DNA from 3 places in the Streptomyces sp. NPDC087300 genome. Region 1 is predicted to be linked to each of the others. Evidence: riboswitches for the same ligand, from Rfam matches in the RefSeq annotation. Region 1 holds a riboswitch; each other region holds the start of a gene.
The links. A riboswitch is a leader RNA that binds a small molecule or an ion and turns the genes downstream of it on or off. The one in region 1 is predicted to bind cobalamin.
Positions count from the first base shown of each region.

Region 2: linked by a shared signal. The riboswitch ahead of cobN (cobaltochelatase subunit CobN) and the one ahead of ACIO9J_RS22175 (energy-coupling factor ABC transporter permease) in region 1 are both predicted to bind cobalamin.
Region 3: linked by a shared signal. The riboswitch ahead of ACIO9J_RS18430 (prenyltransferase/squalene oxidase repeat-containing protein) and the one ahead of ACIO9J_RS22175 (energy-coupling factor ABC transporter permease) in region 1 are both predicted to bind cobalamin.

Region 1 covers NZ_JBIUYI010000005.1:421,582-426,406, reverse strand. The annotation lists gene aceB (malate synthase A) at 1-1,549, shown strand, start outside; gene ACIO9J_RS22180 (3-hydroxybutyryl-CoA dehydrogenase) at 1,546-2,424, shown strand; cobalamin riboswitch at 2,512-2,696, shown strand; gene ACIO9J_RS22175 (energy-coupling factor ABC transporter permease) at 2,726-3,436, shown strand; gene ACIO9J_RS22170 (energy-coupling factor ABC transporter substrate-binding protein) at 3,436-3,789, shown strand; gene cbiQ (cobalt ECF transporter T component CbiQ) at 3,796-4,545, shown strand; gene ACIO9J_RS22160 (energy-coupling factor ABC transporter ATP-binding protein) at 4,542-4,825, shown strand, end outside.
Region 2 covers NZ_JBIUYI010000010.1:299,576-304,400, forward strand. The annotation lists gene cobN (cobaltochelatase subunit CobN) at 1-1,620, opposite strand, end outside; cobalamin riboswitch at 1,655-1,793, opposite strand; gene ACIO9J_RS35760 (cobalamin biosynthesis protein CobG) at 1,899-3,176, shown strand; gene ACIO9J_RS35765 (precorrin-8X methylmutase) at 3,251-3,877, shown strand; gene ACIO9J_RS35770 (precorrin-2 C(20)-methyltransferase) at 3,901-4,825, shown strand, end outside.
Region 3 covers NZ_JBIUYI010000004.1:582,196-587,020, forward strand. The annotation lists gene ACIO9J_RS18420 (energy-coupling factor transporter transmembrane component T) at 1-473, opposite strand, end outside; gene ACIO9J_RS18425 (SCO2322 family protein) at 493-1,170, opposite strand; gene ACIO9J_RS18430 (prenyltransferase/squalene oxidase repeat-containing protein) at 1,167-2,402, opposite strand; cobalamin riboswitch at 2,526-2,650, opposite strand; gene ACIO9J_RS18435 (MBL fold metallo-hydrolase) at 2,708-3,763, opposite strand; gene ACIO9J_RS18440 (aldehyde dehydrogenase) at 3,960-4,825, shown strand, end outside.

The DNA of each region.
Region 1 (4,825 bases):
TGACCGGTACGACGAGATCCTGACCCCGGAGGCCCTCGACTTCATCGGGCGGCTCGACGCCGCGTTCTCCGCCCGGCGGTTCGAGCTGCTCGCCGAGCGGCGCCGCTGCGCCGAGCGGATCGCGTCCGGTGTGCCCCTCGACTTCCCCCGGGCGACCGCCGCGGTCCGCGCCGATCCCGACTGGCGCGTGGCGGCGCCGGGGCCGGGGCTCACCGACCGCCGGGTGGAGATCACCGGGCCTCCGGAGCGCCGGATGGCCGTCAACGCGCTCAACTCCGGTGCCCGCGTGTGGATGGCCGACTTCGAGGACGCCACGTCGCCCACCTGGGAGAACGTGATCGGCGGGCAGCTGACCCTGCTGGACGCCGTCGAGCGGCGCATCGACTTCACGACGCCCGAGGGCAAGGAGTACCGGCTGCGCGAGGACGACGAGCTCGCCACCGTCGTCGTACGGCCGCGCGGCTGGCACCTCGTCGAGAAGCACCTGGTCGTCGACGAGCGGCCGGTCCCCGCCGCCCTGGTCGACTTCGGCCTGTACTTCTTCCACTGCGCGCGGCGGCAGATCGAGGCCGGGCGCGGCCCGTACTTCTATCTGCCCAAGCTGGAGAACCGCTACGAGGCCAGGCTCTGGAACGACGTCTTCGTGCTCGCCCAGGACCTGCTGGGCATTCCGCGCGGCACGGTCCGTGCCACCGTCCTGATCGAGACGCTCACTGCGGCCTTCGAGATGGAGGAGATCCTCTACGAACTGCGCGCGCACTCGGCCGGGTTGAACGCGGGCCGCTGGGACTATCTGTTCAGCCTGATCAAGAACCTCGGCCACCGGCCCGACTTCGTGCTCCCCGACCGCGCCAAGGTCACCATGACCGCCCCCTTCATGCGGGCCTACACCGAACTCCTGGTGCGCACCTGCCACCGGCGCGGCGCCCACGCGATCGGCGGCATGGCGGCCCAGGTGCCGGGCAGGGACGCGGCGGCCGACGAGGCCGCGCGCAGCAAGGTCGGGCTCGACAAGGAGCGCGAGGCCGAGGACGGCTTCGACGGCTCGTGGGTCGCCCATCCCGGCCTGGTCCCCGTCTGCCGTGCGGTCTTCGACGAGGTGCTCGGCGACCGTCCCCATCAGCTCGAACGCACCCGCGACGACGTCGAGGTCACGGCCGCGGAGCTCCTCTCCGTACGCCGTACGAGCGGGCGGCCCACCCAGGAGGGCGTGCGCGCCAACGTCGCCGTCGCGCTGCGCTACTTCGACGCGTGGCTGCGCGGGCAGGGCGCCGTGGCGCTGGGCGGCCTGATGGAGGACGCGGCGACCGCCGAGATCGCCCGCGTGCAGATCTGGCAGTGGCTGCGGCACGGTCTGGTCAGCGGGGAGACGGTGCGCGAGATCGTCGCGGACGAGGCCGCGGCTCTCGGCAAGGAGTACCCCTGGGCGCGGGTCGACGAGGTCGTCGCCCTCTTCGAACGCACGGCGCTGGAGCGGGAGTTGCCCGCCTTCTTCACCACCGACGCGTACGCCCGGCACCTGACCTTCAAGGCGGAGGCCCTCGCATGAGCGCCACACGTCCCCGCATCACCCGCGTCGGCGTCGTGGGCGGCGGTCAGATGGGGGCCGGCATCGCGGAGGTCTGCGCGCGGGCCGGGCTCGACACCGTCGTCTGCGAGGCGGACGCCGTCGCGGCGGGCGCGGCCCGTGAGCGGGTCGCCGTCTCGCTCGAACGTGCCGTACAGCGCGGCAAGTTGGACCGCCTCTCGGCCGAGGACGCCCTGGCCCGGATCGTCTTCACGGGCGGTCTCGACGAGCTGGCGGACCGTCAACTCGTGGTCGAGGCGGTCGTGGAGAGCACCTCGGTCAAGACGGAGGTGTTCGCCGCGCTCGACAAGATCGTCGAGGATCCGGACGCCATCCTGGCCACCAACACCTCGTCGGTGCCCGTGATGCGCCTGGGCATGGCCACCCACCGCGCGGACCGCGTCCTGGGTCTGCACTTCTTCAACCCGGTGCCCGTGCTGCCGCTCGTCGAGGTGATCGCCTCCCTGCACACCTCGTCCCGGGTGGTGGCCGCGGCGGAGGAGTTCGTCACCGATGTCCTCGGCAAGACCGTGGTGCGCTCCCAGGACCGCGCGGGCTTCGTCGTCAACGCGCTCCTCGTCCCGTACCTGCTGTCCGCGATCCGTCTCGCGGAGTCGGGATTCGCCACCGCCACGGACGTGGACGCCGGGATGGAGCTGGGCTGCGCCCACCCGATGGGCCCGCTCAGGCTCGCCGATCTGATCGGGCTCGACACCGTCGCGTCCATCGCCGAATCGCTCTACGACGAGTTCAAGGAACCGCTCTACGCACCGCCTCCGCTGCTCCAGCGGATGGTCGAGGCGGGGCTGCTCGGCCGGAAGTCGGGCCGCGGGTTCCACGTGTACGAGCAGGGGTGAGCGCGGGGCGTACGCCATGGGAGTGTGCGCTTGCGTGCGCCCCCACGGCTCCCCCGTGCGCAGGTTGTCAGTTTGATCAGTTGCGGACTACTGTCACGACGCCTTGGTGAACGGGAAATCCGGTGTGATGCCGGTGCGGCCCTCGCCACTGTGATCGGGAAGTCCGGCTCCAGCCCTCGCGGCAGCCACTGGGCGCGCACGCGCCCGGGAAGGCGGAGTCAGGTCGGTACGACCCGTCAGCCAGGAGACCGGCCAGGGCGCGTTGTCCATCCACGAGGTGCTGGAGAGGGTCTGCCGAGCCATGCACATAGCCGAGGGTTTCCTCCCACCGGCGCACGCGATCGCCTGGGGCGTAGCGTCCGCGCCGTTCGTCGTCCACGGAGTCCGCTCCCTGACCCGTGAAGTCAAGGAGCACCCGGAGAGCACCCTGCTCCTCGGCGCCTCCGGAGCCTTCACCTTTGTCCTATCCGCCCTGAAGATCCCCTCGGTGACGGGCAGTTGCTCGCACCCCACGGGGACGGGGCTCGGCGCCATCCTGTTCCGGCCGCCGATCATGACGGTGCTCGGCACCATCACGCTCCTGTTCCAGGCCCTGCTGCTCGCCCACGGCGGCCTCACCACGCTCGGTGCCAACGTCTTCTCGATGGCAATCGTCGGGCCCTGGGCCGGATATGCCGTCTACCGGCTCCTCAAGCGGTACGACGTGCCGCTGATGGTCGCCGTGTTCTTCGGCGCCTTCGTCGCCGACCTCTCCACGTACTGCGTCACCAGCGTCCAGCTGGCCCTGGCCTTCCCCGACCCCAGCAGCGGGTTCATCGGCGCGCTCGGCAAGTTCGGCGGCATCTTCGCGGTCACCCAGATCCCGCTGGCCGTCAGCGAGGGCCTGCTCACCGTCGTGGTGATGCGCCTGCTCGTGCAGTCCAGCAAGGGCGAGCTGACCCGGCTCGGTGTCCTGCTGTCCCCCAAGAAGCCGGCCGCGGCCGCCAAGGCCGAGACGGAGGCCAACGCCTGATGAGCCGGAACGCGAAGATCAACACACTGCTGCTCGTCATCGTGGCCGCGCTCGCGGTGCTGCCCCTGGTGCTCGGGCTCGGCGACGACAAGGAAGAGCCGTTCGCGGGGGCCGACGCCCAGGCCGAGACCGCGATCACGGAGATCAAGCCGGACTACAAGCCCTGGTTCTCGCCCCTGTACGAGCCGCCTTCGGGCGAGGTCGAGTCGGCGCTCTTCGCCTTGCAGGCGGCCCTCGGCGCGGGCGTGCTCGCGTACTACTTCGGGCTGCGCAAGGGGCGCCGTCAGGGTGCGGAGCGTACGAACACGCAAGGCGAGGCGCAGGGCGTGCGCCCCGGGACCGAAGAGGTCTGACCCCGCGTGCTGCCCATCGACGCGGCGGCGCACAGCAGTCGCTGGCGCCGCCGCCATCCCGTGGACAAGGCCGTGCTCGGGCTCGGCCTCACCGTGCTCGCCATCTCCCTTCCGCCCTGGCCCGGCGCCGCCCTGGTGCTCACCGCCGCGCTCGCGGTACTGCTCGGACCGGCCGGTGTGCCGCCGCGCAAACTGTGGCGCGCCTACCGGGTGCCGCTCGGCTTCTGCGTGACCGGGGCCCTGACCCTGCTGGTGCAGGTCGGCGGGCCCGACGGTTTCCTCACGCTCGCCGACGGCGGCCCGGCGCGCGCGGGCGGTCTGCTCCTGCGGACGTCGGCGGCCTCGCTCGGGGTACTCCTGTTCGCCTTCACGACGCCGATGTCGGACCTGCTGCCCCGGCTCGTCAAGGCCGGGGTGCCCGCGCCGGTCGTCGACGTGGCGCTCGTGACGTACCGGATGAGTTTCCTGCTCCTGGACTCGATGGGCCGGATCCGGCAGGCGCAGGCGGCCCGCCTCGGCCACACCACGCGGGCCGCCACCTGGCGCTCGCTCGGCGGTCTCGGCGCCACCGCGTTCGTGCGGGCCTTCGACCGTGCGGGGCGTCTCCAAGCCGGGCTCGCCGGGCGCGGCTACGACGGCACCCTGCGCGTCCTGGTGCCCGAGGCCCGGGTCTCGCACCGCTTCGTGACGGCGAGCGCGGCCCTGCTGGTGGCCCTGACGGCCCTCACCCTCGTACTGGAAAGGTTCCTGCCATGAGCGAGCCCGGCGCTCCCCGCGACCCGGGCGGCGCGTCCCTGGTCGCGCTGCGCGGCGTCTCCTACGCCTACGAAGAGGGCCCGACCGTCCTCAGCGGTCTGGACTTCGACGTCGTCGAGGGCCGCGCGCTCGCGCTGCTCGGCCGCAACGGCAGCGGCAAGACCACCCTGATGCGGCTGCTCAGCGGCGGACTGCGCCCGGCGTCGGGCGGCCTGACGCTCCAGGGCTCCCCCGTGTCGTACGACCGCAAGGGCCTGACCCGGCTGCGCACCACGGTCCA
Region 2 (4,825 bases), on a different contig from region 1:
CGCGTTCTTGCCCGGCAGCCACTCCAGGTTGCCGTGCTTGCCGAGGTGGATCATCGCGTCGGCGCCGAAACCGCCGTCCGTCGCGGACGCGGCGATCCAGCGGTACGCCGCCAAGTAGTGGTGCGAGGGCGGCAGATCGGGGTCGTGGTAGATCGCGATCGGGTTCTCGCCGAAGCCGCGCGGCGGCTGGATGAGGATCAGCAGGTTGCCGCGGCGCAGGGCGGCCAGCACGATGTCGCCCTCGGGGTCGCCGCCGTTGCCCACCCGGGACTTGTCGAGGAACATCTCGCCCGGCGGCGGACCCCAGTGCCGCTCGACCGACTCGCGCAGCTCGGCGGGGAGCGTCGCGTACCAGCGCTTGTAGTCGGCGGCCGGGATGCGGACCGGGTTGGCGGCCAGCTGCTCCTCGGTGAGCCACTCCTGGTCGTGCCCGCCCGCGTCGATCAGCGCGCGGATCAGCTCGTCGCCGTCGCCGGACACGAGACCGGGGATCTCTTCGGTGGCCCCGAAGTCGTAGCCCTCGCCGATGAGCCTGCGCAGCAGCGCGACGGCGGACGCGGGGGTGTCCAGACCCACCGCGTTGCCGATCCGGGAGTGCTTGGTCGGGTAGGCGGAGAGCACCAGGGCGAGGCGCTTGTCGGCGGCCGGGATGTGCTTCAGACGGGCGTGCCGTACGGCGATTCCGGCGACCCGGGCCGCGCGCTCGGCGTCGGCCACATAGGCCGGGAGCCCGTCCTCGTCGATCTCCTTGAACGAGAACGGCACGGTGATCAGGCGGCCGTCGAACTCCGGCACCGCGATCTGGCTCGCGGCGTCCAGCGGCGACACGCCCTCGTCGTTCTCCTCCCAGGCCGCGCGGGACCCGGTCAGGCAGAGCGCCTGGAGGATCGGCACGTCGAGGCCGGTGAGCGCGCCCGCGTCCCAGGACTCGTCGTCACCGCCCGCCGACGCCTCCGCGGGCTTGGTGCCGCCCGCGGCGAGCACGGTGGTCACGATGGTGTCGGCGGCGCGCAGCTCCTCGATGAGCTCCGGCTCGGGGGCGCGCAGCGAGGCCACGTACAGCGGCAGCGGGCGGGCGCCCGCGTCTTCGATGGCGCCGCACAGGGCGTCCACGAACGCGGTGTTGCCGCTCATGTGGTGGGCGCGGTAGTAGAGCACCGCGACGGTCGGGCCCTCGACGGCGCGGGCGGTGCGCTCGAGCGGGCCCCAGGAGGGGGCGGGCGCGGGCGGCTCGAAGCCGTGGCCCGTGAGCAGCACGGTGTCGGAGAGGAAGCGGGCCAGCTGCTCCAGGTTGGCTGGGCCGCCGTGCGCCAGGTAGGCGTGGGCCTCCGCGGCGATGCCGACCGGCACGGTGGAGGAGGCCATCAGCTGGGCGTCGGGGGCCTGTTCACCGGTGAGCACGACGACGGGCAGGCCGCTCGCGGTCAGCTGGTCGAGGCCGTCCTGCCAGGCGCGGACACCGCCGAGGAGGCGTACGACGACGAGGTCGGCGCCGTCCAGGAGCGCGGGAAGCTCGGCCAGGTCGAGGCGCGATGGGTTGGCGAACCGGTAGTCGACGGGACCCCCCGCAGCACGGGCGCTGAGCAGGTCGGTGTCGGAGGTCGACAGCAGCAGAAGCATGCGGGCGCAGGCCTTCCTCGGGGTGTCCGCGCCCCGGGTGGTCGTGTTGGACGGCAGGAGTTCCTGGCTCACCCCACGTCGGTGGGGCTCACAGTGGCGGGACCGCGCCGGATTCGCACCGGGCTTCCTCCATCGGGTCCTGGTGGACCCACGCCGTCGCTGGCGTCGACGGACCTGGCGGTCCGCCGCCTGCATAGTAAGTCCTGCCCAGGTCGCGGTGGGCGGCCACCTGCCAGGACGGCCGGTATCGGGAGGCGCCCCGCCGGATCCGCGTGGGTATGCTCGCCGCCATGCCGCCCACCCGAGCAACCTCCACACAACAGGGCGAATCCCTCATACGCGACCGGGGCGACGCCTGCCCCGGAGCCCTCCGCCTGCACCGCGCCGACGACGGCGGCCTGGCCCGACTCCGGCTGCCCGGCGGCCTCTTGACGTCCCGTCAGGTCGACGTCCTGGCCACCGCCGCCGAGCGGCTCGCGGACGGTCACCTCAGCATCACCTCACGCGGCAACGTCGAGCTGCGCGGCCTCGGCGAGACCTGCGGCGGCGCACTCTCGGCGCTCCTCTCGGACGCGGGCCTGCTCCCCTCCGAACGGCACGAGCGCGTCCGCAACGTGGTGGCGTCGCCGCTGGCCGGAATCGACGGACTCGGCCACGCCGACGTGCAGTTGTGGGCCCGTGAGCTGGACGGACTCCTCTGCGCCGAGGAGTGGACCGCGGAGCTCTCCGGCCGCTTCCTGTTCGCCGCCGACGACGGGCGCGGGGACGTGGCGGGGCTCGGCGCCGATGTGACCTTGATCGCAGAATCGGCGGGCACGGCGCTGCTTCGGCTCGGCGCCGCCACGTTCCGGGTGCCGGGCGCCGAGGCTCCCCGTGCCGCGCTGGCCGCGGCCGGGGCGTTCCGCACGGCCGCGCTGGCGGCGGGCAACGGCGCCTGGCGGGTGGCCGAGCTGCCGGCCGGGCGGGCCGTCGAGGTGGCGCGGGCGCTGGCGGACGCGGGCGTTCCTGCGACGGCGGCCGCGGCCCCGGCACCGGTCGCGGGGACGACGGTTCAGGGCCCGCCGCCTCCCGGCGTCCTCGGCGGTGCCGTGCTGGTCACGGCCCCGCTGGGACGGGTGAGCGCGGCCCAGCTGCGCGCGCTGCTGCCCGCGCCCGGCGACGAGGTACGGGTCACGCCCTGGCGCGGATTCGTCGTGCCCGGGTTCACCGACGAGGCCGCGCGGGAGCGCCTTCGGGTCCTCGCCGACGCCGGGTTCGTGACCGAGCCCGCGTCGCCCTGGCTCGGCGTCGGCGCCTGCACCGGGCGGCCCGGCTGCGCCAAGTCGCTCGCCGACGTCCGCGCGGACGCCGTGCCCGGCCGCGCCGGACTCCCCGTCCACTGGTCGGGCTGCGAGCGCCGGTGCGGGCATCCGCACGGCGACTGGGTGGACGTCCTCGCCACGGCGGACGGCCGCTACGAGGTGACCCTGCGCACCGGCGGCTCGGTCGTGCCCGTGGCGGGCGCCACCGTGACGGAGGCGGTCACCACCGCCCGTACGCCCCCGCACCCGACCTGACCACGCACATGACGACGCCCCACGACCACGACGACCACGACGGCCGGAACGGCCACGAGATGAGCGAGAGCACAGTGTTCGACTACGAGAAGGACGGCGCGGCGATCTACCGCGAGTCCTTTGCCACCATCCGCGCGGAGGCGGACCTCGCGGGCCTGCCCGCCGACGTCAGCCAGGTCGCGGTGCGGATGATCCACGCCTGCGGGATGGTCGACCTCGTGCGCGACCTCGCCTTCAGCCCCCGGGTGGTGGCCGACGCCCGCGCGGCGCTGCGCGGCGGCGCGCCGATCCTCTGCGACGCGAACATGGTCGCGAGCGGCGTCACGCGCAAGCGGCTGCCCGCGGACAACGAGGTCATCTGCACGCTCGCCGACCCGTCCGTGCCGGACCTCGCGGCGCGCCTCGGCACCACCCGCAGCGCCGCCGCGCTCGAACTCTGGCGCGACCGCCTGGAGGGCTCCGTCGTCGCCATCGGCAACGCGCCCACCGCGCTCTTCCGCCTCCTGGAGATGATCGAGGAGGGCGCCCCGCGCCCGGCCGCCGTGCTCGGCATCCCGGTCGGCTTCGTCGGCGCCGCCGAGTCCAAGGACGCGCTGGCCGGACACGCGTCGGGGATCGAGTACCTGGTCGTACGGGGACGGCGCGGCGGCAGCGCGATGGCCGCGGCGGCGATCAACGCGATTGCGAGCGAGGCGGAGTGAACACCGAAACCACCCAAGACGCCCTGCGGGGACGGCTCTACGGCGTCGGCCTCGGGCCCGGCGACCCGTCGCTGATGACGCTGCGCGCCGTCGAGGTCATCGCCGCCGCCGACGTGGTCGCCTACCACTCGGCACGGCACGGCCGCTCCATCGCCCGCTCGATCGCGGCCGCGCACATCCGCGCCGACCACATCGAGGAGGCGCTGGTCTACCCCGTCACCACGGAGGGCACGGACCACCCCGGCGGCTACCGGGGCGCGCTCGACGACTTCTACGAGGCGGCGGCGGCCCGGCTCGCCGCACACCTCGACGCGGGCCGCACGGTCGCCGTGCTCGCCGAGGGCGACCCGCTCTTCTACGGCTCCTACCAGCACATGCACAAGCGCCTGGCCGACCGCTACCCGACCGAGGTGATCCCCGGCGTGACCTCGGTCAGCGCGGCGGCCGCCCGGCTCGGTGAGCCCCTGGTGGAGGCCGAGGAGGTCCTCACGATCCTGCCGGGCACGCTCCCCGAGGAGGAACTCGCGGCGCGCCTCGCGGCGACGGACTCGGCGGTCGTGATGAAGCTCGGCCGCACCTTCGGCAAGGTGCGCGGCGCCCTGGAGCGCACGGGCCGGCTCGACGAGGCACGGTACGTCGAGCGCGCCACCATGGCGGGCGAGCGCACAGGGCGGCTGGCCGACGTGGACCCGGAGTCCGTGCCGTACTTCTCGGTGGCGGTGCTGCCGAGCAGGGTGGCCCCGCTGACCGGCGGGCCCGCCGCGCGCAGCGCCCCGGAGGACCGCGGCGAGACGGGCGACGTGGTCGTCGTCGGCACCGGACCCGCGGGCCCGCTGTGGCTGACCCCCGAGACGCGCGGCGCGCTCGCGGACGCCGACGACCTGGTCGGCTACACCACCTACCTGGACCGGGTGCCGCACCGCCCCGGCCAGCGGCGGCACGGCTCCG
Region 3 (4,825 bases), on a different contig from region 1:
GGGCTGGCCAGCGCGTTCGCGGCGCCGACGCAGATCAGCAGGCCCGCGAGCCTGATGCCGTCGTACAGCGCGAAGAGCAGCCCCTCGGCCGTGACCCGGCCGCCGATCCGGACGCCCTTGGCCCAGTCGGGCAGCGGCACCTCGGGCAGCGTGAAGAGGGTGTGTGTGCCGGGGATCGGCGAGCCGAGCACGATCGCGAAGACGAGCCTGATCCCGATCACGACCAGGCCGAGCTTCACGAAGGCGCCGTACGACTTCGCCCACGGAGCGGACGTACGCCGCGCCGCCACCACATAGCCCGCGACGCCGATCAGCAGGCCGATCAGGAGCGGATTGGTGGTGCGCGAGGCGGCCGTGCCGAGGCCGAGCGCCCAGATCCACCAGGCGCCCGGGTGCAGGGCGTTGCTCCGGTGCGCCTCGGGGGCGAGGCGCCACCCGAGGGCGGTGGGCGTGCGGCTGCCGTGGTCCGTCATCGTGCTGTCCGGGCCCGCGTCAGCCGCGACGGCGGCGGGCCTGCCACAGCGCGGCACCGCCCAGCACCACGACGGCGGCGATCCCGGCGATCAGACCGACCGAGGGGCCGCCGTCGCCCCCCTTGTCACCGTCGGCCTGACCTGCCTGGTCCTTCTTCGACGTGCCGTCGCCGGAGACCTGGTCGCCGCAGCCCGACTTCGGGTAGCCGGAGATGGCGCAGAGCAGGGCGTTGCTGTCGTAGCGCAGCGGCTTGGCGACCGCGGCGAGGGCCTCGGCGCTGGTGGCGTCCTCGGCGACCTGCGCGCAGGCCGTGCGCGCGGCGGGCGGCCGCTCGCCCTTGGGCGCGTCCTCGGCCAGGCCGAAGTCGATGACCAGGGCGACCCGCTTGCGGCCGTCCTTGGCGGGCCTGTCGGCGCAGATGTCCTCGAAGCCGGCCGCGCCGCGCGGCTTCGCCGAGTCCTTGGTGTCCTCGGAGACCGAGAAGCGGAAGCCTTGTACGTCGCCGTCGTCGGGCTTCGCGGTACCCGGGCCCTGGGTGGCGTAGGTCCAGCTGTCGCCGGAACGCTCCCAGAACGACCAGTAGCGGTAGCCGGCGGCCTGGGCGGGCGCGGCGGCGAGGACGCCGAGGGTGCAGAGCAGCGTGGCGAGGAACGCCACGACCGCCCGGTGCCCGCGCCGCGCACGGCCCGCGGTCACGGCTGCTTCTTCTTGCGGTTGCCGCTGTAGAGGAAGCCGATGCCGATGCCGGCGACCATGCCGACGCCGATGATCCACCAGACGCTGACGCCGCCGCCGTCGTCCTTCTTCTCCTCGTCCGAGTCGGCGGACGGGGACTTCGACGCGGTCTCCGGCGCCGGGCCCGTGGCGTTCAGCTGCTTGACGAGGTCGGCGCCGCCGAAGTCACGGGCGTCCATCCCGGCCGCGTTGGCGGCGAAGACCAGCTGCGAGTAGGCGGCGGGACCGGACTGCTTGGCCCAGTCCGCGGAGTTCTTCGAGAGCCACTCGGCGGACTTCTTCGCCTGGTCCTTCTCACCTGCGGCGGCGAGCGCGAGCACCGCGTCGGCGGTGTTGCCGAAGTCGGGCTGGTCGTCGGCGCCCGGCATCGAGGACATCAGGTGGTCGTCGGTCTTGCCGAGGGTGTCGAGGAGATAGCCGACGCCGTTGCTCGCGGCCTGCGTCACGTTCTCGGGCTTCGCGCACTTGGGGTTCGTGGGCTGGCCCTTCTTGGGCTGCGACACCACGAGACCCTTGCCGAGGCCGCCCAGCACACCGGCGGCGGTGGCGTCGGCGTTCGGCGAGAGCTTGCCGGACTTGGGGTCGGCGAGACCGAAGGCGCCGCCGTCCTTGCCGCAGTCCATGGCGAGCTCGGGCAGCGCGTCGTAGGCGGACTTGCCGTCCTTGGACTTCACGTCCGCGGGGTTCTCACCCGCCGAGACGAGGGCGCCGATCACGATGCCGGTGGAGTTGGCGTCGGTGGGCAGGCCCGGGTTGTAGCCCCAGCCCCCGTCCGTGTTCTGTACGGACTTCAGCCACTCGACGCTCTTGCCGACCGTCTTCTTCTCGCCGCCGAGCGCGGCGAGCGCCTGCACGGCGGCCGCGGTGGAGTTGCTGTCGACCATGGTCTTGGAGTCGCACGGCGCGCTCGCGTCCGCGCGGTAGGCCGCGTAACCGCCGCTCGCGCACTGCTGCCCGGTCAGCCAGTCGACGGCCTTCGCGGCGGGCTTGACGCCCTCCGTGTGCTGGGCGAGCAGGGCGTACGACTGCCGGAAGACGCCGTCGAACTTGGGGTCGCTCTTGCCGTAGAGGCCCGAGGGGAGCGCGGTGGAGGGCGACGGCTTCGCGTCGTCCGCGAAAGCGGCCGGTGCGGCGGCGGAGCCGAACACGGCTACGGCGGCGGCCAGGACCGCTGCGCTGTGGCGAACGTTCATGATGCGGCGGGTTGCCTCTCCCTGCGGGGAGCGGGGCGGCACGGACCGTTGCGAGCACGGCTTCCGGGCGGCTCCGGCTCCGTATACCTCGACGGTGCCGCTCATCGGGGGGTCCGATGAAGCGAGCCGGTCACGTTCCGCACCGGGCATTCCGGCTCTCCGCCAAGGCGGTCATACGGCTGCGGGTCAGCGCCGGATTCGCACCGGCTTCCCCCTGTACGGGCGTGAGGACGACTCGCCCACTCTACCGGCCCGTACGGGGCGGGGCCGGGCGGCGGGGGCGGCGCACCGGCCGCCCCGGGGTGTCACACCGCCACGTAGGTGACCGGGTCGCCGCCGGGCACGACCTCGGCGCGGCCCAGCTTCACCAGGCGCCGCACATGGGCCTCCGCTTCCGACACCGCGATGTTGCGCGAGCCGTAGGGGATGTCGGCCCAGGGCCGGTTCCACTCCATCCGCTCGGCGAGCTGCCAGGCGGTGCGGGGTTCGGCGAGCAGGGCGTGCAGTCCGGTCAGGCGCTCCTCGTGGTGGGCGATGAGCGCGCCGACGCGGGCGGGGGCGTCGGTGAAGGCGTGCTGGTGGGCGGGGAGGATCTCGGCCGGGTCGAGGCGGGCGACCCGCTCCAGGGAGTCGAGGTAGTCGCCGAGGGGATCGGTGACCGTGGCGTCGTCGGGGTCCTCGTACAGGCCGATGTGCGGGCTGATGCCGGGCAGCAGGTGGTCGCCGGAGAAGAGGCGGCCGTTGCCCCGCAGCCGGGCGGGGTGGTCCTCCTCCAGGTGCAGGCAGACGTGGCCGGGGGTGTGGCCAGGGGTCCAGATCGCGCGCAGCCTGCGGCCCGCGAGGTCGAGGAGCTCGCCGGGGGCGATGTCGCGGTCGGGCAGCGCGGGGTCGAGTCCCGGCAGTTTCCTGGGGCGGCCCTCCTCGGCGGCGCGGACCAGCGGGGCGACGTGCTCGGCGGGCGCGCCGGCCGCCGTCAGCTTGGCGGCCATGTAGGCGTACCAGCGGCCGGGCGGGTTGGCGCGGGTGCGGCGCACCACGGAGGCGTCGGCCGCGTGCATCGCGATCCACGCGCCCGATGCGTCGCGGACCTTCGCGGACAGACCGTGGTGGTCGGGGTGGTGGTGGGTGATGACCACGCCGTGCACGTCCCCGACGGCGACGCCGCACCGGGCGAGTCCCGCGGTCAGGGTGTCCCAGGACGTGGGGTCGTCCCAGCCGGTGTCGACGAGGACCGGGCCGCGGTCGGTCGCCAGGAGGTGGACGAGGGTGAAGCCGAGGGGGTTGTCGGGGATCGGGACCTTGATGCTCCAGACGCCGCCGCCGTGCTCGATCACCGGCGGGTCGGTCACCTGCGGGGTCATGGGGCCTCGTCTCTGTCGCCGGGTGCCGCGTCTCTCGTCGCCGGGTGCCGCCACTATAACTAGAACTAGTTTCAATGGTCGCCCAAGTCGACCGAATCGGCGGCCGGTTGCGCGTCCGGTCCGTGGACTCCTCCAACTAGAACTGGTATCAGTTCTGAAACGGTGTCAGAAAGCGCTCCGCAGGAGGCAGTCAGCCATGACCGAGCTCGTGGAACACGGACAGCTGTTCATCGGCGGGGAGTTGGTGGACCCGCTCGGCAAGGGCGTCATCGACGTCGTCTCCCCGCACACCGGAAAGGTCTTCGCCCGCGTGCCGCACGCGGCCCCCGCCGACGTGGACCGCGCCGTCGCCACCGCCCGCCGGGCGTTCGACGACGGGCCCTGGCCGCGCATGACCCTGGACGAACGGATCGCGGTCGTCACCCGGATCAAGGACGGGATCGCCGTACGCCACGAGGAGATCGCCCGGGTCATCAGCACGGAGAACGGCACCCCGTACACCTCCAGCGTGATGGTGCAGGCGCTCGCCGCGATGATGGCGTGGGACGCGGCCCTCACCGTCGCCCGCGACTTCACCTACGAGGAGGCGCGCGACGGAGTCCTCGGCAAACTGCTCGTGCGGCGCCAGCCGGTGGGCGTGGTCGCCGCCGTCGTGCCCTGGAACGTCCCGCAGTTCACCGCCGCCGCCAAGCTCGCCCCCGCGCTGCTCGCGGGCTGCCCGGTGATCCTCAAGACCTCGCCGGAGGCGCCCCTCGACGCCTACATCCTCGCCGAGATAGCCGCCGACGCCGGGCTGCCGCCTGGCGTGCTCTCCGTCATCTCCGCGGACCGCGAGGTCAGCGAGTACCTCGTCGCGCACCCCGGCGTCGACAAGATCTCCTTCACCGGATCCGTCGGCGCGGGCAAGCGCGTCATGGAGGTCGCGGCCCGCAACCTCACCCGCGTCACCCTCGAACTCGGCGGCAAGTCCGCCGCGATCGTGCTGCCCGACGCCGACGCGGCGACCGCCGTCGCGGGCATCGCGCCCTTCGCCTGGATGATCAACGGCCAGGCGTGCGTGGC